2 regions of the Aneurinibacillus baijiui genome follow, and region 2 is predicted to be linked to the other one. Evidence: riboswitches for the same ligand, from Rfam matches in the RefSeq annotation. Region 2 holds a riboswitch; the other holds the start of a gene.
What was found. Region 2 has a riboswitch for FMN ahead of AB3351_RS03350 (ECF transporter S component). Riboswitches for the same ligand answer to the same signal wherever they lie in the genome.

Region 1 (11,143 bases), on a different contig from region 2:
CTGGGCGGTCAAGAAGTAATGGTGCGGGATGGACAGGCGCTTCTCTCTGACGGTAGGCTTGCAGGCAGCATCGTTACAATGAAGGAAGCGGTCGTTAATATGCAATGTTATACGGGTTGTACGCTTGAGGATATTGTACGTATGACTGCAGTGAATCCGGCGAAACAGCTTAACTTATTTGCCCATAAAGGAAGCATTGCACAGGGCAAGGATGCTGATCTTGTGGTACTGGACAAAGAACATGAAGTTGTTCTCACGCTTTGCAGGGGGCAAATCGCTTATGTCGCTGATCATAATATTGACATAGTATAAATCATAGAAATTCCATTGACACTTGGCCAAAAAAGATTTAATTTTAGGCTACCACAAATAAAAAACATTGGAATCGTCGGTCACCGGTAGTGAGTAATGAACGTATTTGTATATGGTAGAGGTGGTCCTACATGCATCAAGAATGGAGCTTACGCGGCGTATGGCAATGCCTGCCCGATAAAGATAATAAATACGAAGGTACGATGGAGAATACAATCGTCTATGCACCACAGAAACATGCCTGGCAAGAGATTGCCGTGCCGGCACATTGGCAGAAGGCTGGCTTTGAGCATCACCAGGGTGTTATGTGGTATCGCAAGGCATTTACTGCGCCTAAAAAGCAGGATGGTATTCGTTATGATTTGCACTTTGGCGGCGTTGATTACTTCACTGAGGTATGGTTAAACGGTTTGTACCTAGGTGCACATGAAGGAGACTTTGATTCGTTTGCCTTTTCTGTAACCGATTTCTTGCGATTTGAGATGGAGAATGAGCTGATTGTTAAAGTTACTTCAGCTATCGATCAAAAGCCAGAACGCAAAGAGATTGCTAAAGGCGGTCTATATCATTGGGATTGTCTTCCGGTCCGCCAGGAGGGTTTGGCTGATTGTCCGGAAGTACCTTCAGCAGCCAGTGCTCATTATCCGAATCCGCTCGTTAATCCGGGTGGTATCTGGCAGGATGTAGTCGTAATCGCCAGATCGGCTGTTCATGTCGAGCGGATGGGCATTACTTCGCGCTTGCGGGATCATTATACGAAAGCGAACGTATATTTTGATATTGATTTGCATAATGAAACAACAGACGAACAAGATATTGAACTGCATATCCGTGTTGTACCGCATAACTTTACGCAGGAGTCGGATTCAGACATTTACCAGACAGTCTCTGCATTCCTGCGTCCGGGCATGGTGCATCATACTGCTCGTATTGCCATACAGAATCCCGCGCTTTGGTGGAGCTGGGATACGGGGCATCCGCATCTGTATCGAGTGGTTATCGAAGTGCGTCAAGACGGCGAAGTCATCGATACAGCGAATGAAATATTCGGTATTCGTGAGATTACGCGTGACGATAACTGGGGCTTCTACTTAAATGGTGAGCGGGTATTTATTAAGGGCAATAACTATTTATCCGACCAGTTTCTTTCTTTGATGACACCTGGACAATATGAGCGCGATGTGCAGATGATGCTTGATGCGTACATGAATATGACCCGCCTGTTCGCCCATGCGGAGAAGCCGGAGTTCTATCGGCTGTGCGATGAAAAAGGCATTATGATTTTTCAGGATCTGCCGTTCCAGTGGGGGTACCGTTCGGATGGTGAATTCATTAATCGGGCTTCTGATGTAGCGCGCAGGTACGTAGAAATGCTGTATAATCATCCATCGGTTGTGCTATGGTGCTGTCATAGCGAGTCCCGTTTTCATGATTACAATAAGTTAGATAACGTGCTGGTAGAGACTGTGAAAGCGGTTGACGGCACGCGGCCAATCCATAAAAATTCGGTGCTAATTGATAAGGGCGAACTCCCAGCATTCTTTCCTACGTGGGAGGAATTCGCTAAGTATGTTCCAAATCATTTAAGCGTGAATTGGGTGGGTTGGTATTGGGGCAAAATTACGGATGCGGAATATTATAATCCGCTGTTTGTTACAGAATATGGTACACAATCTCTGCCGGACGAAGAGTCTCTTAAGCAATTCTTTACCGCAGAGCAGCTTTGGCCGTTGGATACAGACGCATGGCGTACCCGAGGCTTTCAGAACAATATTTATATGAAGCTGATGGGGGAATATCCGGCGACGCTTGCAGAACTGATCGAGCGCACGCAGGAGTATCAGGTGCAGTTCTATAAAGAGCATACCGAAGCGTTGCGGCGTAAAAAATATAACAACGTGAACGGGATTATGCAGTTTCACTTTGTGAATACATGGCCTGCGATTGATTGGGCGATTGTCGATTATTATCGTCGGCCGAAGAAAGCGTACTATGCGGTTGTACATGCGTTCGCACCGCTGCACCTCTCATTTGCCGGTCATATTGAGCGTCTAGAAGATACGCTGCGCGTGACGATGGAGGCATGGGTAGTTAATGATTATCGTCATGAGTTAGAAGGACATGAAATCCACTATCGTCTCTTGGCACCGGACGGTACGGTGGTTGAAGAACGCGCTGTACTTGCGCCATTACTTACTGCTGATTCGTCCCGTTGTTTCGACAAGGCGGAGCTTGAATTGCCACTAACAGATGATGTATATCGGATCGAAGGTGAACTGCGCGATCGGGAAGGCCATGTGGTCTTTCATAATACAAAAATCTTGTTTCCTCGTATTAACGAAGCGGAAGTAGAAACAGCCGCCCATGTGAATGCGGGACTGTAATCGGAAGGAGATACGATGAAGACTATCGTTGCGCTCGGAGAGATGCTCATTGATTTTATTCCGGAGACGAACGGGCAAGCGCTTGAAGATGTTTTATCTTTTAAGAAGGCTCCAGGCGGTGCTCCTGCTAATGTAGCTTCCGCTGTTGCCAAACTGGGTGGGTCTGCCCGCTTTCTTGGAAAAGTGGGCGCAGACCCGTTCGGTGATTTTCTGATTCGTACGCTGTCTGATGCAGGGGTGGATACGAAGCGGATCGTTCAGACTAGTGAGGCGAAGACGGGCCTTGCCTTCGTATCGCTGCGGGAGGATGGGGAGCGAGACTTTCTGTTTTATCGTGATCCTTCTGCGGACATGCTGCTTACAGAAGCGGAGATTACGGCTGATGCCTTTATAGGAAGTGCGGTCTTTCACTTTGGCTCCATCTCGCTTATCGCAGAACCTGCCCGAAGTGCTACGATCAAGGCGGCCCGTTTGGCGCGCGAAGCGGGCTTGCTGGTAAGCTATGATCCGAATCTCCGTCTTCCGCTATGGCCTGGCGGCGAGCAGGAAGCCCGCACAACGATTCGGGAGTATGTTCCCCTTGCTGATATGGTAAAGGTCAGCGAGGAGGAACTTGTATTTTTGACGGGAGAATCAGCGATTGAAGCGGGCGCAGACTGGTTCTTCGCACAAGGTGTTCAGCTTTTGGTTGTGACATTAGGCAAAGAAGGGTGTGCGTATGTGCGTCCTGACAGTCAGGTGTGTCACGCAGCTAGCTTTGCGGTTCAGGCGATTGATGCTACAGGAGCCGGAGACGGCTTTGTCGGTGGTTTGTTGTATCGCTTGGCTGAAGGTGAAGTGTCCCCAAAGACGCTTGCACAGCTTCCGGATGATACGCTTATGGAGAGCATTCGTTTTGCCAGTGCCGTTGGTGCGTTGACGACAACGAAGCGCGGCGCGATTTCAGCGCTTCCATCCTTGGCTGAGGTTGAGACATTTATTCTACAGTCATAGAAGAGTATTGGGCTGTCAGGTACTTCCTGACAGCTTTTTTAGTAGGCGTTGTTAACGGTTAATTACACTATCGATTTCCGTTAGCGAAGTACGTTTATCTATGACCAACTTTTTGCATGTTTCAAAGTGATTTCAATAAATACTGATAAGGCTGGAGACATCCACTTGTTTTTGTGATAAGCCACTTGAGAGAAAATTTTTTTAAAGCCACCGTCATGGGGAATGATTTTTAACTTTTGTTGCTTGATTTCATCATGTACTGTCATTAAGGGTAAACAAGTAACACCAAGTCCACTAATTACACATTGTTTGATTGCTTCAACACTCCATAGTTCCATAACTTTGAGCGGTGCCATTCCTTGCGCTTCAAGATATTCTTCAAACATCATACGATAAATGCAGTCTTTCTCATTAGCAATCAAGACCTCAGTACGCATTTGATTTTTGCAGCTTTTATCTAAAATATTCAGTGTAGAATCTGGGTTTCCAACAATAACAATAGGTTCTTCCATTAATGTATGGACAATTAAATTAGCATCCTGTAGCTCTGGCAACATGATAAATGAGACATCTGCACTCCCGTTAAGCAATGCTTTTCGATTGTCTCCACAGGTAGCATTACTAAGTTTGATACTCACAAGCGGATATTTTTTTCTATACTCTCTTAATATAGGTTCTAGTCGATATACGGTTAAAGACTCAGGAGCCGCTATTTTTAACTCTCCCTGTACATTCTTCTCATCAATTGTAATACGTTCAATTTTGTTATAAGTATTTAAAATTTCTTCTGTATAACCCACCAGCTTTTTTCCAACATCCGTCAGCTTTATTTTTCGGCCCATTCGATCAAACAGGGGCGCTCCTATATGTTCTTCTAGTGTCTGAACATGTGAAGTTATCGTAGATTGGGTGTAACCCAAAAGTTCTGCTGCTTGTGTGAAACTACCCGATTCAATAATTTTTTTGAAAGTGACAAAATGACGTATTTCCATAACCTCACCCACTTTAATTTCAATATTTCTTGTTATAGTATCATAAAAATCAATGTATTAATTTGATTATTTCAATTTTACCGATAATTTGCTTTGAGTTATTATAAAAAATAATTCAGAGTAAAGTAAAATACTTGAAAGGGGATAAAAAATGAGAACGCTTATAATAGTCGCGCATCCAAGAAAAGACTCCTTAACATTTGCTGTTGCAAGTCACTTTATGGACGGACTTAAGGATGCAGGACACAAGCCTGAATTATTGGATTTGTATCAAGAAGAATTTAATCCAGTATTATTTGAACAAGATGAGCCCACTTGGGGACAACCCGATAAAGAATATTCTGTAGAAGTTCATAGAAGGATCGATCAAATGAAGCAAAATGATGCGTTAGCATTTATCTTTCCAATTTGGTGGTGGAACATGCCCGCAATCATGAAGGGTTATATAGACAGGGTGTGGAACTATGGATTCGCTTACGGGTTACATGACGACAATAAGCTTCTGCATGAAAAGGTACTGTGGATAGGTTTGGTAGGTGCGCCTGAAGAACGGTTTAAAAGGTACAAATATGATGAGATGTTGCATCATTATTTTAATGTAGGTTTAGCAAGTTATACGGGGATTAAGGATTCGAAGGTTGAATTTCTTTACGATACAGTAAAAGGTAAAAGGAGTTATTTTGAAAAAGAAATAATCAGTCGTGCTTATGATTTGGGAGTGAATTATTAAAAACAAATCAGATCATAGTACTTTGCTGACTTTTTATCAGCATAATGTAACTCAGCGGTGATGGCAATAATATAGTTGAAAGTCGAAAAGTGAAACGATTGTACGAATAATACAGTATATTGAACTACTCACGACTGAAGTCGCGAGATTCCTGCGCTGAACGCCCTACCGGGTGAAGGTAAGCAGGCTACCCCCGTGGTTCCCACGGTTGGCTGTGCTAGACGAGCGACAGCAGGCGTTGTCCTTCGCGGTCAAGGTTAATGGCCGCATTGTGGTCCCGGTCATGATGGATGCCGCATGATGGGCAGGCCCATTCCCGCATGTTAAGGTTCTTCACTTCCCTGTTGGCATCCGGAGCAGGGTAGCACGAAGAATACGTCCCTCTATCTCCCGGCTCTTGGCGAATCGTACCCACCCGAGCTTCGGAAGTTTGATATGGTTCCCCTCCACGCGGATGGAGCCATTCACATTCTTCGTCGTATAAGACTGTTCATTTCGCCGACGTTTGAAGCGAGGGAACCCCTTCTTTTCCTTAAAAAACTTCTGGTAGGCGATATCCAGCGCTTGGATAGTGGCTTGCAGAGCAATCGAATCGGCTTTCTTGAGCCATGGAAGGGATTCTTTGAGCAGAGGAAGCTGGCTGGACATCTCCTTGGCTGAAAGCGTTTGGCCCGTTTCCTCGTAGACACGCTTCCGTTCCGTGAGGAAATGGTTGTAGATGTAACGGGTACAGCCAAAGGTTTGATGCAAAAGCTGAGCCTGATCCGACGTAGGGAACAGACGAAATCGAAACGCTTTAGGACACAACATCGTCTCGTCTCACCTCCTTTTTTTGTATACGAATGTCTATTCTTAGTATACAGTGAGAAGAAGAAAAAACTAGTGGCGATTCATCCCCTCATTGAAATAAGGGGCGTGCTCGGCACTATCGTAAAGGGTGTAGAAACTTTAAGAATGGATTGTGATACGTTTGAATCTAATTGCTATGAAGCGAAATGTGAAGTACAGCCTGCTGCGTCTTTTTCGTTCCAATGCGGGGGCTCATTCTCTTGCTCTTGGCTTAGCCATTGGTTTTTTCCCTGTCTGGTTCCCTACATTTGGTATCGGTGCTATATGTTCGATTGCACTGGCAAAGCTGATGCGGGCTAATATTCCCGCCGCGCTTATCTCGGCAGGTGTGGGTTCTTTTCTATGGCCGGTCGTATTTTATTTAAATTATAAATGCGGTGCCTTATTATTTACCATATTGGAAGGTCTGAACGTATCTCATCAAGATATGGACAGTGTGCAGTATACGGAACCGATTGAGGATGTACACTCTTGGTCTGAAGCTGGCATGAGTTTTCTGGCGGGTGCTACGGTAAACAGCGTTCTGTTTACGGTTGTATTTTACTATATTTTCCGTTGGTTTTTTCAGAAGTACCAGCGAAGAGTGTTAGTAAAGCTTACAAAGAAAGGCAAATAGGAAAAGGGAAAGAAGCATTCTGATATTGAACACTGTGTTCGTCTATGGACGGACTGAAATAAAAGCGGAGCAGCCACATAGGCCGCCCCGCTTTTTAAGTGAGGAACTATTCTTCCCACACTTTTACTTCTTTCATTTTATCGCCGTTACGCATGTTTTTAGCATGCTCAAGGCCTTCAGTAACTTGTCCGAATACAGTGTGCTCGCCATTCAGATGAGGTTGTGCTTCATGTACGATGAAGAATTGGCTTCCGCCTGTGTCGCGTCCTGCGTGTGCCATGGACAGAGAGCCTGGAACGTGTGTATGCGGGTTGTTCTGTGTTTCGCATTTGATTGTATAGCCGGGGCCGCCTGTGCCTGTTCCGTGCGGGCATCCACCTTGACTTACGAATCCAGGGATCACACGGTGGAATGTAAGACCGTTATAAAATCCTTCGTTCGCCAGTTTTTCAAAGTTTGCAACCGTGCCGGGAGCGGCTTCCGGGTAGAATTCAATCAGGATCTTGTTTCCGTTTTCAAGTTCGATGCTGCCTTTTTTGGCCATTATGTATTCACTCCTTTTTTTTCAATCGCTTTATTTTATCATAGTGCCTATGTGGTCTACAACTAAGCACAGAATACAGGTGTGTACGTTTGCACATGGACAGGCGTAGGATATTGGTTTATACTACATATACAATTGCATGAATGATCCTTCGGGGCAGGGTGAAAATCCCGACCGGCGGTGTTAGAGGCCTAAGTCTCTTTAGTCCGTGAGCTGCGGTTCATAGAACCAATGCTGACCTGGTGTGAATCCGGGACCGACAGTATAGTCTGGATGGGAGAAGGATATGTAGTACGGATGTTGCACTAGGTCCGTTTTATTTGTCGTATGCGCTTATGGATTCGTATGTAAGACGATCAGCACGGCGCAGGTCCTAGCATCAGTCTACCTTTTTTTGAACACAATGCCCTGAAAGCGGAATCTACCGTCTTTCAGGGTTTTCTTTGTTATACGCAGCAGTTATTATCTGATTTTACCGATTGGATAAGATGTAGATATGGTGTGTACTGACAAAGGTTCACAGCGCATAGCCCCGTGGTATCTCTTTGCCTTGATATGCATGACATGTCGGGGAAGAGAAGTGGAGCTATGCGCTTTTTTATATGAAAAAGCAGGAGGAGTGAGACATGGAGCATAGAGAATATATGGAGCTTGCGCTTCGTCTGGCTGAAGCGGCACGAGGCCAGACAAGTCCGAATCCAGCCGTTGGCTGCGTCCTTGTTAAAGATGGACAGATTGTTGGGATGGGCAGTCATTTACGGGCAGGGGAGGCGCATGCGGAAGTACAGGCGCTGCGTATGGCCGGCGAGGCGGCACAGGAAGCGGTCGCCTATGTCACATTAGAGCCATGCAGCCATTATGGACGGACGCCCCCGTGTGCAGATGCGCTTATCGAGCAGGGGATTCAAAGGGTGGTCATTGCGATGCTTGATCCAAATCCGCTGGTGGCGGGACAAGGGATAGCGAGGTTAGAGAATGCAGGTATTGAAGTGCTCACTGGAATTGGTGAGATGGAAGCGAAGCGGATCAATGAAGCCTTCGTGAAATTCATTACAACGAAAAAACCGTTTGTTACGGTAAAAACTGCGATGACACTCGATGGAAAAGTGGCCACCTACGCGGGAAGCAGTCGCTGGATTACCGGAGAGGAAGCACGTCTTGAGGTGCACCGGATGCGGCATGCACACGATGCGATTCTTGTCGGGGTTAATACGGTACTTACAGATGATCCTAAGCTAACGACGCGTCTGGCGCTTGGCGGTAAAAATCCGATTCGCGTCATTGTCGATACAACGCTTCGTATTCAGTCGGATGCCAAGGTGCTGACCGATGGAGAGGCACCAACATGGATCTTTACAACTGAACGTGCCGATCAGATGAAATGGAAGCAGCTTGAGGAGATGGGGATTCGTGTATTTTCAACCGGAGACGATGTCAAAGTCAATATTGACCAACTTCTGTCTCAGCTTGGCGAGCAGCAGATCTCCTCGCTGCTGGTTGAAGGCGGAAGTCAGATTAATAGTGCTTTTTTGCATGCGCGGGCCATTGATAAGATCGTTTCGTACGTTGCGCCCAAGTTGATCGCAGGACAGGGAGCACCTACGCCGTTTGGCGGGTTGGGGATTGAAGAGATGGATGATGCGATCTCGCTTGCCGATCTGTCTTTTGAACAGATTGGCAATGATATCAAAATTACCGGCTATCCGGTTTGGGAGTGAGTGTAGTGTTTACAGGGATTATTGAGGAAATCGGAACCATCCGCTCTATTACACGCAGCAATCAATCAGCGGTGCTAGAAATCACGGGAGATAAGGTGCTCAGGGATGTTCGCTTAGGTGACAGCATCGCTGTGAACGGTATTTGCCTTACTGTGACGGAGTTTTCTGCCAAGCACTTTGCAGCAGACGTCATGCCGGAGACCATTCGAAAGACAAGTCTTGCCTTACTTGTTCCTGGTGCTCCAGTGAACTTGGAGCGGGCGTTGGCAGCAGGAGATCGCTTTGGCGGACACTTCGTTTCCGGTCATGTCGACGGAGTTGGCCGGATTGCGGCAAAACAGGCCTATGACAATGCGGTGCTCTATCGGATCGAGGCGGACGATACGCTGCTGCGCTACATTATTCCAAAGGGCTCCATCGCTATTGATGGCATTAGTCTTACGGTTGTAGAGGTAGACGATGCGGGCTTTAGCGTTTCAATTATTCCACATACGCTCTTAGAAACCGTGCTGCAATATAAAGAAAAAGGGGATCAGGTAAATCTTGAATGCGATATGATCGGCAAATATATTGAGCGGTTCATTATATGGCGTGAGAAGAAACAGCCGCCTTCCCAGCTCACAGAAAGCTTTCTTGCTGAGCACGGATTTCTTGATTGAGCTAACTATATAAGGAGTGGATTGTATGTTTCATTCAATTGAGGAAGCGATTCTGGATTTAAAGCGGGGCAAACCAATTATCGTAGTAGACGATGAGGACCGCGAGAATGAGGGTGATTTCATTGCGTTAGCAGAGAAAGCTGATGCGGCAGTCATTAATTTTATGGTGACACATGGGCGCGGCCTGGTATGTGTGCCGATTACAGAAGAGCGTGCGGCGGAATTGCAGTTAACACCTATGGTGGACCGCAATACGGATGCACATGGCACAGCATTTACCGTATCGGTCGACGAGGCAGGGACGACCACAGGAATCTCCGCGTTCGAGCGGGCTCATACCGTACAGGCAATGCTTGATCCGAAGAGCACTCCTGAGAGCTTCCGCCGACCAGGACACATCTTCCCGCTAATTGCCCGCAAAGGGGGCGTACTCCGCCGCGCCGGTCATACAGAGGCGGCCGTTGATCTGGCTCGTTTATGCGGCAGCTATCCTGCCGGTGTCATTTGCGAGATTATGAATGAAGATGGCTCCATGGCACGTGTGCCTGATTTGGCTCATATCGCAGAGAAGCATGATTTGAAGATGATTACGATTGAAGAGTTAATTCGCTATCGTACTCGTTACGATAAGCTGGTGAAGCGCGAAGTGGAGGTAGAGCTGCCGACCGAGTATGGGCATTTCCGCATGGTTGCCTATACGAACGATACGGATGGCAAAGAGCATGTAGCCCTTGTTAAAGGCGATATTGATGCTGATACGCCGACGCTTGTTCGGGTCCATTCGGAATGTTTGACAGGTGATGTATTCGGTTCGCTGCGCTGCGACTGTGGGCCGCAGCTGCATGCTGCACTTAGCCAGATTGAGGAGGCGGGCCGAGGAGTGCTCTTGTATATGCGTCAGGAAGGGCGTGGGATTGGGCTGATTAACAAGCTTAGAGCATACAAGCTGCAGGAGGCAGGACTTGATACTGTAGAGGCAAATGAGAAGCTGGGCTTTGCGGCAGATCTGCGCGAGTACGGCATCGGAGCACAGATTCTTGCCGACCTTGGTGTAGGGAATATTAAGATTCTTACCAATAATCCGCGCAAAATTAAAGGAATTGAAGGGTATGGACTGCATGTCGTAGAACGTGTGCCGCTCCAAATAGAAGCTGTGGCAGATAATGAGAGGTATTTGCGTACAAAGAAGAGCAAGCTTGGCCATCTACTTAAACTATAAATGAATGATACGGAGGATATATCATGGCAAAAGTATATGAAGGTAATCTCGTAGGTACAGGACTTCGAATTGGTATTGTTGTAGGACGATTTAATGAATTTATTACGGGCAAGCTACTTAGCGGCGC
Region 2 (11,143 bases):
GAATGAAGATCCGTCCGCATATGAGAACATGGAAATCCAATGGAACGGATTGACGATGCTCGTTCAGCCATGCGGAACAAATGAGGCGCGTATCGTACGCTTGATTAGTCCAAATCCATATGATTATATGAATCCAGCGTATGCACCGGGACAGATTCTGCGTTTCCGTCCGGAAGTGGGCGAGTGAGGGCGGCGCAATACAGCAGGGGACGAGACGGAGTCAGTTGTTCTGGCTCCGTTTTTTTATATACTGCTTTTGTACAAAAAACACATATGTTTTTAAACCTATCTCTATAATCGGTATATATGTAATTCTTGTGTTTATGTACCGAGAAATGTTTGATACACTACCCTTGCAGTCATTAACTTAGATAAGATTAGGTGAGCGGCGCATGAAAAGAATCATTGAAATTTATAAAACCGACTGGCGCAATATTTTTAAAGTACCAATTGCCTTGTTTTTGATTATTGGCTTGATGGTGCTGCCCTCGATGTATGCCTGGTTCAATTTAAAAGCATCCTGGGACCCGTATGGAGACACGTCAGGTATTGCGATCGCTGTAACGAACGAAGATGAAGGAGCGCGGATTCATAACAGCGAAATCGATAAACAGATTAATATTGGAGACGAGATTGTCAAAAACCTACAGAAGAATAAGAAGCTTGGCTGGACGTTTGTCAGCAGGGAAGAAGCGGAGCGCGGGGTTGTTCATGGGGATTATTATGCAAGTCTGCTTATCCCAAAAGATTTCTCAGCCAAAATTGCAACCGTTCTTGAAGAAAATCCGCAAAAGCCTGAGATACGTTATGTGGTGAATGAGAAGATCAATGCAATCGCTCCGAAAATCACAGCGAGCGGCGCTTCAGGTGTCGTAGCGCAAGTAAGCGAAAGCTTTGTAAAGACGGCAAGCGAAGCCATTTTTACAATATTTAATGAGGTGGGCATTAAGCTTGAAGAGGAGCTTCCTACCATTCGTCACATCGAAAACCGGATCTTTGAGCTGGAGAGACGTCTGCCGGGTATTGAGGAAGCGGGAAGCAAAGCGCTTGCCTTCGAGAAAAAACTGCCGGAGATTCGGGAAAAGGGACAAAAAATCATCGAACTTGAGAAGAAGCTGCCCGAAATCAGGCAGGCTGGTAATCATATTCTCAAGTTGGAGGAGAAGCTGCCAAAAATCAAGGAAGTGGGCAACGAAATCCTGCTCATTCAGCAAAAACTGCCCGAAATCCAGCAGGCGGCTGACCGTATTGCAGAAATTGATCAGAATTTCAATAAGGTAGAGGAAACACTTAATAAAGCGATAGAGGATGCGGACAAAGCAGCGGACATTATTAATGCTGCGCAGCAGGCATTGCCAAAAGTTGAACAGATTGCAGCAGCCGGAGGAGAATTCACACAGGGACTGCAGTCGTTTTTACAAAAAAACGACGGGGCGTTTGAAGCGGTAGCTCCTGTTGTCAAACAGAATTTGCTGCTGCTTCAGCAGACGGCAGATGCCGTAACACAGATAACCGATACGCTGCAGCAGGCTAACATGGATCCAAAGCCAACGCTTGATGCCTTGTCCTTCCTTGCGGAGCGTTTATCTACCGGTGTTGGAGTCATTGACCGTACGGCAGATTTATTAACAAAGCTGAATGCGTATCTCCCAAATCATCCGTTCGATGATACGATTGCCCGTCTTCGTACGGTGCAAAACAATTTTACGCAGCAGATCAACACAATTAAAACGATTCAATCTGCCATCGAGCGTGGAGAGAAGCCGGCCAAGCAGCTTGTGGATCGTTTGAATACATTATCCAAAAATGCAAGCGATACGCTGGGCGGGATTCTATCGCGGTATGATTCAGAGATCGTACCAAATATGACAAAAGCGCTTGAACAGCTTAAAACGTCGGCTAAAAACGCAGCCGATGTAATGCAGACTGCGCAAGAAAAACTGCCGGATATGAAAGCAATTCTCGCTGATGTGGCTGTCGGCGTAGCATACGGACAGGAGGAACTTGCTCGCCTGAAGGAACGGTTGCCGGAGATCAAAGGCAAACTGCATGAGGTAGCAGTAAATATTCAGAGCAAAATGGGTGATCTGATCCAGGGAGTGAACCAGGCTGCGAATTTTGTCCGCAACGACCTGCCTAGACTAGAGCCGAAGATCCATCAAGCGGCTGATTTTATTCGACGCGACCTGCCGCGGACAGAACAAGAGGTTCATAAGGTGGCTAGCCTCATCCAGACGAAGCTGCCTGAAGTTGAGAATGCGGTACATAAGCTTGCGAATCTCGTACGCGAGGATCTGCCTGCGCTTGAGGATTCAGTTCGTAATGCGGCGGATAAGATCCGTGAATTCGAGCAGTCTAAGAACCTTAGTGACATCATTGCACTGTTAAAAAATGATATTCACAAAGAGAGTGATTATCTAGCGGAGCCTGTTTTGCTGAAGGAAGAGAAGCGATTCCCGATTCCAAACTACGGCTCGGCGATGTCACCGTTCTATACCGTTTTATCCTTGTGGGTTGGAGCCATTTTATTGGTGTCGCTCCTGCGGCTTGATGTGGAAGATCCGGAAGGGAAATACCGGAGCCTTGATGTGTATTTTGGACGTTTGCTGACCTTTTTAACTATCGGTGTTTTTCAAGCATTGATTGTTACGGTTGGTGATATGGTGGTCCTTGGCGCGTACGTTGCCGATACGATGTGGTTTGTCATATTCGGTATTTTTACGAGCATCGTATTTATGACGATTGTCTATACGTTTGTCTCTGTCTTTGGGAATATGGGAAAGGCACTTGCCATTATTATGCTGGTGCTGCAGCTATCCGGATCGGGGGGGACGTTCCCGATCCAGGTCACGCCGCCTTTCTTCCAGGCCATCCATCCGTTTTTGCCGTTTACGTATGCGATTAGCTTGCTGCGTGAAGCGGTGGGGGGAATGGTGTATGACATTGTCATTAGAGATGTGTTGTGCCTCTTATTATTCCTTGGGTCTGCCTTTATTTTGGGCGTGGTGTTAAAAGAGCCGCTTAGTAAATCCACCCAGCGGGTCACACAGAAGGCGAAAGAAAGCAAGATGATTCATTGATGCAGGACTCCCGTTAGAAGGCGTTAAGCCTTTGTAGTGGGAGTTTTTATGTGGTAGATTGTTATGTCGCTAAATTTTTTGAATTATGCTAATTTAGTAGTAGGTAGTGTAAATGAAGGGGAAATGGTGTAAAACAAGATAAGAGCAAAGATTCGCAACGAAGAATGGAGGAGGTAGACTATGGCTAAGGCACACGCAAAAGCGTTTGGAATTAAGCTTGCTCGCTTTGGATTTAATATTTTTCTTTTTTTAGGCCTTGTATTTAATCAGCCGTTCAGTTACGTGCTAGGCGCGATTTTAATTTTGTCCGTCCTGTCTTATTTAATTGGCGATCTGGTTATTTTGCGCTTTGCCGGCAACGCAATTGCTACCGCGCTCGATGTCGTTATGTTTATTCTCGGCATGTGGGCAGTGGCTACGTATATTGGCTTTGATTATAATATGAGCCACTTGTTTGCGCTGTTGGTGGTCATTGGCTTCTTAACCTTTGAAGAAGCCCTGTACCATGTGCATATCCAGAAAGAGATTCTGGGTACACGTAAAGAGAGCCTCATGGCTGCGATCAATAAATATTGATAATGAGCAAGAAGCCCTGCCAGAATATCGGTAGGGCTTTTCTATATAATTCTGCAAAACTCGACAGTTTCTCCTCCATGACCGCTCATTTGTTCTTGTGTTATAATAGCGATACGAACGCCTGTACAGGAAAAAAAGGTAACGGCAGCCAATGGTTGGTTGGGCTGCCTTTTTCCCTGTCGCATCATACATAATGGTTGAGGTGGTGAAGCCTTTGGCCGACAAAAAGAAGAGCCGGAAAAAAACAGGAGCAAAAAAGAAGGATGTGCGTGCCTTCGTCCGGTATGAATTATACGGACTTGTCATCATCGCCCTCTCGCTTCTTGCCTTATTGACCTTCTCGAATACGAGCTGGTTTGGCCGATATTTTGCTTGGGTATTTCGGGTTGTAGCTGGAGCCTGGGATTTCCTGCTGCCGCTTACTGGAGTAGGCATCGGCATATACGTAATGGCTAAGCGTAAGTGGCCATACCTTTTATCTCAGCGCTGGATTGGTATTTTTCTGTTATTCTTTTCCCTGCTTGTATGGAATCACATGCTGTTGTTTGAGGCGTTGACAGCCGGGGGGAGGTTTGCTGATCAGTCTGTGCTCTCCGTTACATGGGAGCAGCTTCTTCAGGAGAAGAAACAGATGGATGCGGGGAAGCCGTCCACCACGGATGTGGGAGGCGGATTGCTAGGTGCGCTTGGATATGCGTTCTTTGCAGCGGCGGCCGGTTCCGCAGGGACAGCATTGATTGTTGTCTTTCTCGTGTTGATTGGACTGATGCTTACGTTTCAGATTTCGTATGTACGTATTTTTGACGGACTGCGCCGGTTATTCATGACTGGCGGATCAAGAATGAAGACAGCGGGAGAGGATGCGTTGGCGCTTTTGAGCGAACGACGCGAACAGCGCTTACGGGAACGCGAGGAACAGGAAGCATACGAAGTGGACCAAGCGGAAGAAGAGCCTGAGGAAGATACTGCTGCCGAGCGTAAACCAAGCTTTGTCGCAAGATGGTTTAGCGGCCGTGGTCAAAAGGGCCAAAAGGAAGCACCTGTAGCGCACACAACACCTAAGTCTGCGCGCATACGGAAGGAGCACGCTGTCATGTCCGCGCCAAAAGCAGTCTGGACCCAAGAGGAGCAGGAGAGAAGCGAAGAGACAGCGACCGAAGAGATTATCGTGCATGATTTTGCACAAAAGCTGTACGAGGAAGCTGAAGAGCCGCCTGTACCGTCCGCTGTGCCGGAGATGCAGATGGAAGGTGCGCAGATGAAGATAAAGCTGGCTGCGCGTAAGAAGCAGGAGGTGAAAGAGCCGCCTGAGGTGATGCCGGATGTGCCGCTTGCCTTTGAGGATGCGCCTGATCATCCATCCTATCGACTTCCAACACCGGACTTGATGGATAGGCCTAAGGGGATCAAGCCGGGTAGTGCGACGAAAAATGTTCACAACAATGCGCAAAAGCTTGTTGCTACGTTAGAGAGTTTTGGCGTGCAGGCGAAAGTGCTTCAAGTGCAATGCGGCCCTACGGTGACACGGTATGAAGTCCAACCGGCTATCGGTGTAAAGGTAAGTAAAATCGTTGGTCTTAGCGATGATATCGCGTTGGCGCTGGCTGCGCGCGGCATTCGAATGGAAGCGCCGATTCCGGGCAAATCAGCCATCGGTATCGAGGTGCCGAATGATGAAATTGCATTGGTTACGCTCAGAGAGGTTCTTGAGAGCTCGGAATACACAGATGCGCTTGACAAGCTCAGCATTGCGCTGGGACGAGATATTTCCGGACAGCCCATGATCGCTAATTTGGCCCGTATGCCTCATCTTCTGGTAGCCGGAGCTACAGGGAGCGGGAAGTCAGTTTGTATAAACGGCATCATTATGAGCATTTTATGCAAGGCCAAACCGAGCGAAGTAAAGCTGATGATGATTGACCCGAAGATGGTGGAGCTGAACGTATACAATGGCATTCCGCACTTGTTATCGCCTGTGGTTACCGACCCGCGCCGGGCGTCCATGGCGCTAAAGAAGGTGGTACAGGAGATGGAGCGTCGCTATGAGATGTTTGCAAAATCGGGTACGCGCGATGTAGAACGCTACAACCAGGTAGCGCGTCAGGAAGGTATTGTTCCGCTGCCGCTGATCGTTGTGATTGTAGATGAATTGGCGGACTTGATGATGGTGGCTCCAGGTGATGTAGAGGATGCCATCTGCCGTCTGGCACAGATGGCCCGTGCCGCAGGCATTCACTTGATTATCGCAACACAGCGCCCGTCCGTTGATGTTATTACAGGTGTAATTAAAGCCAATATTCCATCCCGCATTGCATTTGGTGTATCGTCGATGGCCGACTCGCGCACCATTCTTGATATGGGCGGTGCGGAGAAGCTATTAGGACGCGGAGATATGCTGTATTTGCCGATGGGCGCTTCGAAGCCTGTGCGCATTCAGGGTGCGTTTATTAGTGATCACGAAGTGGAGAAGGTAGTCTCCTATGTAAAAAATCAGCAGGAAGCGCGATATAATCCGGAGATGATGCCAGGTGAAGAGGAATCGGTCGTGGCAGATGAACCGGAAGACGAGCTATACGAGCAGGCGGTGGATTTGGTGCGTGAAGCACAGACCGCTTCTGTTTCGCTCTTGCAGCGCAGACTGCGTGTGGGATATACACGGGCGGCACGCCTGGTTGATATGATGGAGGCGCGGGGTATAGTTGGGCCGTATGAAGGCAGCAAACCGCGCGAAGTGCTTATTCCGCCCGGTGATGCGCAAACGCTATAGTACATAGCATCAATGCGGGTAAAGAAGAGTAGGTTGAAGAAGCTGACGAGAGGAGAGCATGTGTGAAGTTCATAACAGACTTTAAAAAATTCATCAGCAGAGGCAACATTATTGATCTTGCAGTCGGTGTGGCACTAGGTACAGCCTTTAATAAAATCGTGACATCGCTTGTCGAAGACATTCTTATGCCCCCGATTGGGATGGCGTTAAATGGCGTGGATTTTTCGGACTTGTACATTAATCTTTCGCCCGGCTCGTACGCTTCTCTTAAAGCAGCAAAGGATGCGGAAGCCGTTACGATTAATTACGGGATTTTTTTAAACAATGTGCTGCATTTCATTATTGTCGCATTCTCCCTGTTTGTCGTAGTGAAAGTGTATACCCGCTTAAGTGATCTGCGGCATCAGGAGCAGGAAGAAGAGAAGCTGGCAGAGACGAAGGAGTGTCCGTATTGTATATCAAGCATTCCGCTTGCCGCAACCCGCTGCCCATCGTGCACGTCTCAATTGGAGCGAGCCGAAGAGGCATAAGGGAGCAATAGGCATGGAAAGCGTTTTCATGATATAATTAAGAAGACGTTGACTTTTAGTAAGGAAAAGGAAGCGGTGGTCGTATGGGGAAAACCATGAAGCAGGTATCATTGGAGAATGGAATAGGGGAGTTAATGATTCCGGGCAGCAGGGTAGCGATTGTTCAAGAGGGGAACTCGCTTGAGCATGCGCTGCTTGTTCTTACGAAATCGGGGTATTCAGCCATTCCTGTGCTTGATCGGGAATACAAGCTGAAGGGGCTGATTAGTATGGCGCTTATCCTTGATGCCACATTAGGTATTGAGCAGATTGAGTACAATAAGCTTAGTGAGATGAAGGTTGAAGAAGTAATGAATAAGAAGGTGGCATGGATGAAGGCAGACGGAAGCTTTTTCCGGGGGCTTGAGCTGTCCATTAATCACCCGTTTCTATGCATCGTAGATGAAGATGGAGTATTCGTTGGGATTTTGACTCGAAAAACGATTCTTGCGCAGGTTCATAATTACCTTAAATTTTATAGATAAGACATAATGGATATACAACGATACAACAAAAAATCAGGCGTCCAATTGGAACGCCTGATTTTTTTAGTTTAATGAGTAGGACAGTTTAATGGAGAGCTGACCATTCTCAATCCCGACATATTCAAGTCCTTCAAATGTAGCATTCGGGTAACTGCTTTGCAGTGTTTGCATTGTCTCATACATCTCATCAGCAGAATTAATTAGAATTTCCATGCGATTCATGGGAAGTCACCTCGTTCGATTTCTTTTGCTATAATCATTCGTCGTGTATGTGTGGTTTATGTGGGGTGACTAAACATTTTTTACAAAAAAAATTAAAAACTTCCGCCGGGCAGCGGAAGTTTAGCTGACAACATACATGTATGGTTGTGAATCGTACCCGCAGCATGCAGACTATCTGCTGTGCAATACGGGACGCAGTCGATTATAGATTGGATATGTGATCAAAGCCTCGACGATTCCTTTGATCAGGTTAAACGGAAGAATCGCGTACAGGATCAGCGCCCACAGATTGGTAATGCTGGCGTTAGCACCTTGCGACCAACCGATAATGTCTTCAACGGACATACCCATAACATAGGCGAAAGCCGGAATGAAGAAGAAATAGTTGGTCAGCGACATAATAATTGCCATAGCCGTTGTACCGGCGGTCATACCTACCCAGAAGTTCACCTTGCTTTGCTTCAGCTTCCGCATAAAGAATACAGATACAACAACGAACGTACTGCCCGCTATAAAGTTGGACAGCTCTCCTACAGCCATGCCACCCTGATTGGTAAGCAAAAAGTGCAGGATGTTCTTAATCAACTCCACGGCTACACCAGCCAGTGGGCCGAACAGAATGGCGCCAATCAGCGCTGGAATTTCGCTTACACCGATTTTCAAAAAAGCCGGAAACATCGGCAGCGGGATTTCTACAAACATCAGCAGAAACCCAATGGTCGACAACAGCGATAAAAACGCTGTTCTGCGAACCTTCCCTCTCATATGAAGTTCCCCCTTCTCCCATCCAGACTATACTGTCGGTCCCGGATTTGCACCGGATCAGCCAGACGCGTTACTACTATTTTTGCGTCCGGGTCGCGGACTAAGGGACAATATGAAGCGCCCCATCACCGCCGGTCGGGAATCTCACCCTGCCCTGAAGGTTTGTATGGTGTTATAAATTTCACAACCTATTTTCAAATATGCCATGAAAATGCTTGTTCGTCAATACAGAAGCAGTAACTTACAAAAGCAAAGTTGGAGAGTTAGCGGTGGAATTTCTCTCTCTTTCTGGAAAATATTTCGGTATAATAAATGGGAAAGAAAAAGGAAGTAAACGATACAGCGCGGGGAAGAGAGGAGAAAACTATGCTATTTGGTATTCCGTATGCGGAATGGATTGGTTATGTTGTGGTAGTTGTCCTGGTCATTCTGTTCGGTCTGCCGAACGGGTGGCTCAAGCGTCTTGAAAAATATTACTCCAGTGACCATCTTCATCAGCCGCTTTCTGCTCATAACATAAGCGTTATTACGATTTGTGATAAGGAAGCAGGGGAGAAGGAGCTAGGAGCAGAGGAAACACAGCAGATTATCGCTCTGTTTAATGGGGCGAAGCTGGTACAAAAAGTAGATCCGCCGCACAATTCTGCCCACATCATAATACGTATCGCACAAAAAGCAGGCAGTATGATTGAAGTGATGCCATACCGAAACGATGTTTTAATTGTACGTGAGGAGAAAGATAAGAACGGAATCCCTATTACATATTGGGCGAAACAAGATGGTTTTGCCAAATGGTTGTATAGAAGCGAGGAGCGATAAAGATGGACAGCACAATTATAAATGATCGTACGCTTGCTCAGGGCTGTGAATATTTACGAGCCGCCGATCCGATAATGGCCCGAATCATTAATGAATACGAACCCTATCACTGGAAAGAGCCGGGGGATTATTTTGCTGTCCTGTGCAGCTCCATTGTCTCTCAGCAGTTGTCTGTCAAAGCCGCTGCGTCCATTACGGAGCGTGTTCTGCAATATTTTGGCGGCCAGTGGCGCCAAGAAGCTCTGCTTGCAGCATCCGAGGAGGAGATGCGGGCATTGGGGCTCTCGCGTGCCAAAGTCGTATATGTAAAAGATCTTGCTGCGCATTGTGCCGACGGACGTCTGCGTTTAGACCGCTTAACAGAGGAGACGAATGAAGAAGTAATTGAGCGCTTAATCATGGTTAAAGGTATTGGTAGATGGACAGCGGAGATGTTTCTCCTATTTGGGATGGGGAGGCTGAATGTATTTCCTGCCGATGATCTGGGAATTAAGAAAGCCATTCAGGTCAATTATGGCCTATCGGAGTTTCCCACCAAAAAACAGATGCTTGAAATCGCCGCGAAGTGGGTTCCTTATGAGTCCATTGCAACCTTGTATTTATGGAGAAGCCTAAACAATAAGCCATCAGTATAAGGATGCAGGGCGGAACCAGAGATTCCGCCCTGTTCTGCTGTTATACATTAATAAAGTCCATGCTGCTAGTTGAGGCGGATGTAGCGGCGTTCCTTTTTCATAAAAGTTCGGTATGTGCCGTAAGCTAAGATGGTAAATCCGATTGCTGTAAGTACTCTTCTCATGACGCACCTCCATGTACTGCTTTTCCACGTTTATGTGTAAGGCAATCCGGTATTTCACAAATCACACACAATTATTCTTTATAATAAAAGGCATATCTTACATAAGGAGCGTTCGGGATGAGAAAGAAGCGCCTGGCTTTTGTAATGATGATGTTGATCTGGATCATGGCCGCCGGGTGTCAGTCCGCAGCATTAACGAAAGTTCCGCGGGATGCATCCGTACTCGCAGTAGCCAATGCACGGGATAATACGATTTCGTTCATGAGTATCGAAACAGGTGAGATGCTGGCTGCATGGAAGCCCGCCTTTCCTTTTGATCGGATGCTTTTGCTGCCGGATCATCATACGGTGCTGTTGTATGGCAAGAACGGTGAAGACGCGCGTATGCTAAATATGAACTCGGGCAAAGAGGATGCGGTATGGAAGACGGGAGGCGGTATTGTCAATGCTGTATTAGCACCAGATGGAGATGCGGTGTATCTGGCGGATAAGCAGCACGGCTCCGTTCGTATGTATACGCTTGATGGAAATCAGACAAGCGAGATCAAAGTGGGGCCGTCTCCGTTCACCATGATCCCTGATTTAGCTCGCAATCGGCTGTATGTGATGGATTTGCAAGATGCGAAGCTGCGGGAGATCGACCTTTCCACAAAGCAGGTAGTTCGCACCTCGCAACTCAATGAGTCGCCTATGGGTGCGTTGCTAGCGGCTGATCGTAAGGAATTGTGGGTGGGTGGTCACGGACGCGGTGACCTGCCGGAGCAGGAGGTATCTGTATTCTCAAGTGAAACAGGACAGAAGAAAACTACTGTCCATGCACCATCGATGCCTGTTGATTTTGTGCGCATAGATAAGGACACGGTGTATGTATTAAGTCACGGGTCCAATATGCTGCGGCGGATCAACATGGAGAATGGGCGCGTAACCGGTGAGCTGGCACTGGGAGCCAATCCGTTTGGAATGGTTCATGACGGACGGTATTTGTATATCGCCAGTTATGAGAGCAACCAGATTGTAGTGGTGGATCCAAAGACCATGCGTATAGTGAAAACACTACGCAC

Region 1: linked by a shared signal. The riboswitch ahead of ribD (bifunctional diaminohydroxyphosphoribosylaminopyrimidine deaminase/5-amino-6-(5-phosphoribosylamino)uracil reductase RibD) and the one ahead of AB3351_RS03350 (ECF transporter S component) in region 2 are both predicted to bind FMN.

The regions. Positions count from the first base shown of each region.
Region 1 covers NZ_JBFTXJ020000003.1:264,628-275,770, forward strand. Annotated here, with positions in the region: gene nagA (N-acetylglucosamine-6-phosphate deacetylase) at 1-312, shown strand, start outside; gene AB3351_RS07705 (glycoside hydrolase family 2 protein) at 444-2,696, shown strand; gene AB3351_RS07710 (PfkB family carbohydrate kinase) at 2,712-3,689, shown strand; gene AB3351_RS07715 (LysR family transcriptional regulator) at 3,788-4,681, opposite strand; gene AB3351_RS07720 (NAD(P)H oxidoreductase) at 4,833-5,411, shown strand; gene AB3351_RS23695 (zinc ribbon domain-containing protein) at 5,629-5,826, opposite strand; gene AB3351_RS07730 (RNA-guided endonuclease TnpB family protein) at 5,745-6,221, opposite strand; gene AB3351_RS07735 (DUF2062 domain-containing protein) at 6,382-6,876, shown strand; gene AB3351_RS07740 (peptidylprolyl isomerase) at 6,983-7,420, opposite strand; FMN riboswitch at 7,564-7,709, shown strand; gene ribD (bifunctional diaminohydroxyphosphoribosylaminopyrimidine deaminase/5-amino-6-(5-phosphoribosylamino)uracil reductase RibD) at 8,047-9,138, shown strand; gene ribE (riboflavin synthase) at 9,144-9,797, shown strand; gene AB3351_RS07755 (bifunctional 3,4-dihydroxy-2-butanone-4-phosphate synthase/GTP cyclohydrolase II) at 9,823-11,016, shown strand; gene ribH (6,7-dimethyl-8-ribityllumazine synthase) at 11,040-11,143, shown strand, end outside.
Region 2 covers NZ_JBFTXJ020000002.1:19,695-30,837, forward strand. Annotated here, with positions in the region: gene AB3351_RS03315 (YlzJ-like family protein) at 1-187, shown strand, start outside; gene AB3351_RS03320 (YhgE/Pip family protein) at 393-3,080, shown strand; gene AB3351_RS03325 (DUF2512 family protein) at 3,261-3,656, shown strand; gene AB3351_RS03330 (DNA translocase FtsK) at 3,871-6,423, shown strand; gene mscL (large conductance mechanosensitive channel protein MscL) at 6,486-6,953, shown strand; gene cbpB (cyclic-di-AMP-binding protein CbpB) at 7,037-7,477, shown strand; gene AB3351_RS03345 (hypothetical protein) at 7,541-7,699, opposite strand; gene AB3351_RS03350 (ECF transporter S component) at 7,871-8,464, opposite strand; FMN riboswitch at 8,471-8,630, opposite strand; gene AB3351_RS03355 (hypothetical protein) at 8,831-9,283, shown strand; gene AB3351_RS03360 (DNA-3-methyladenine glycosylase family protein) at 9,286-9,918, shown strand; gene AB3351_RS03365 (YncE family protein) at 10,200-11,143, shown strand, end outside.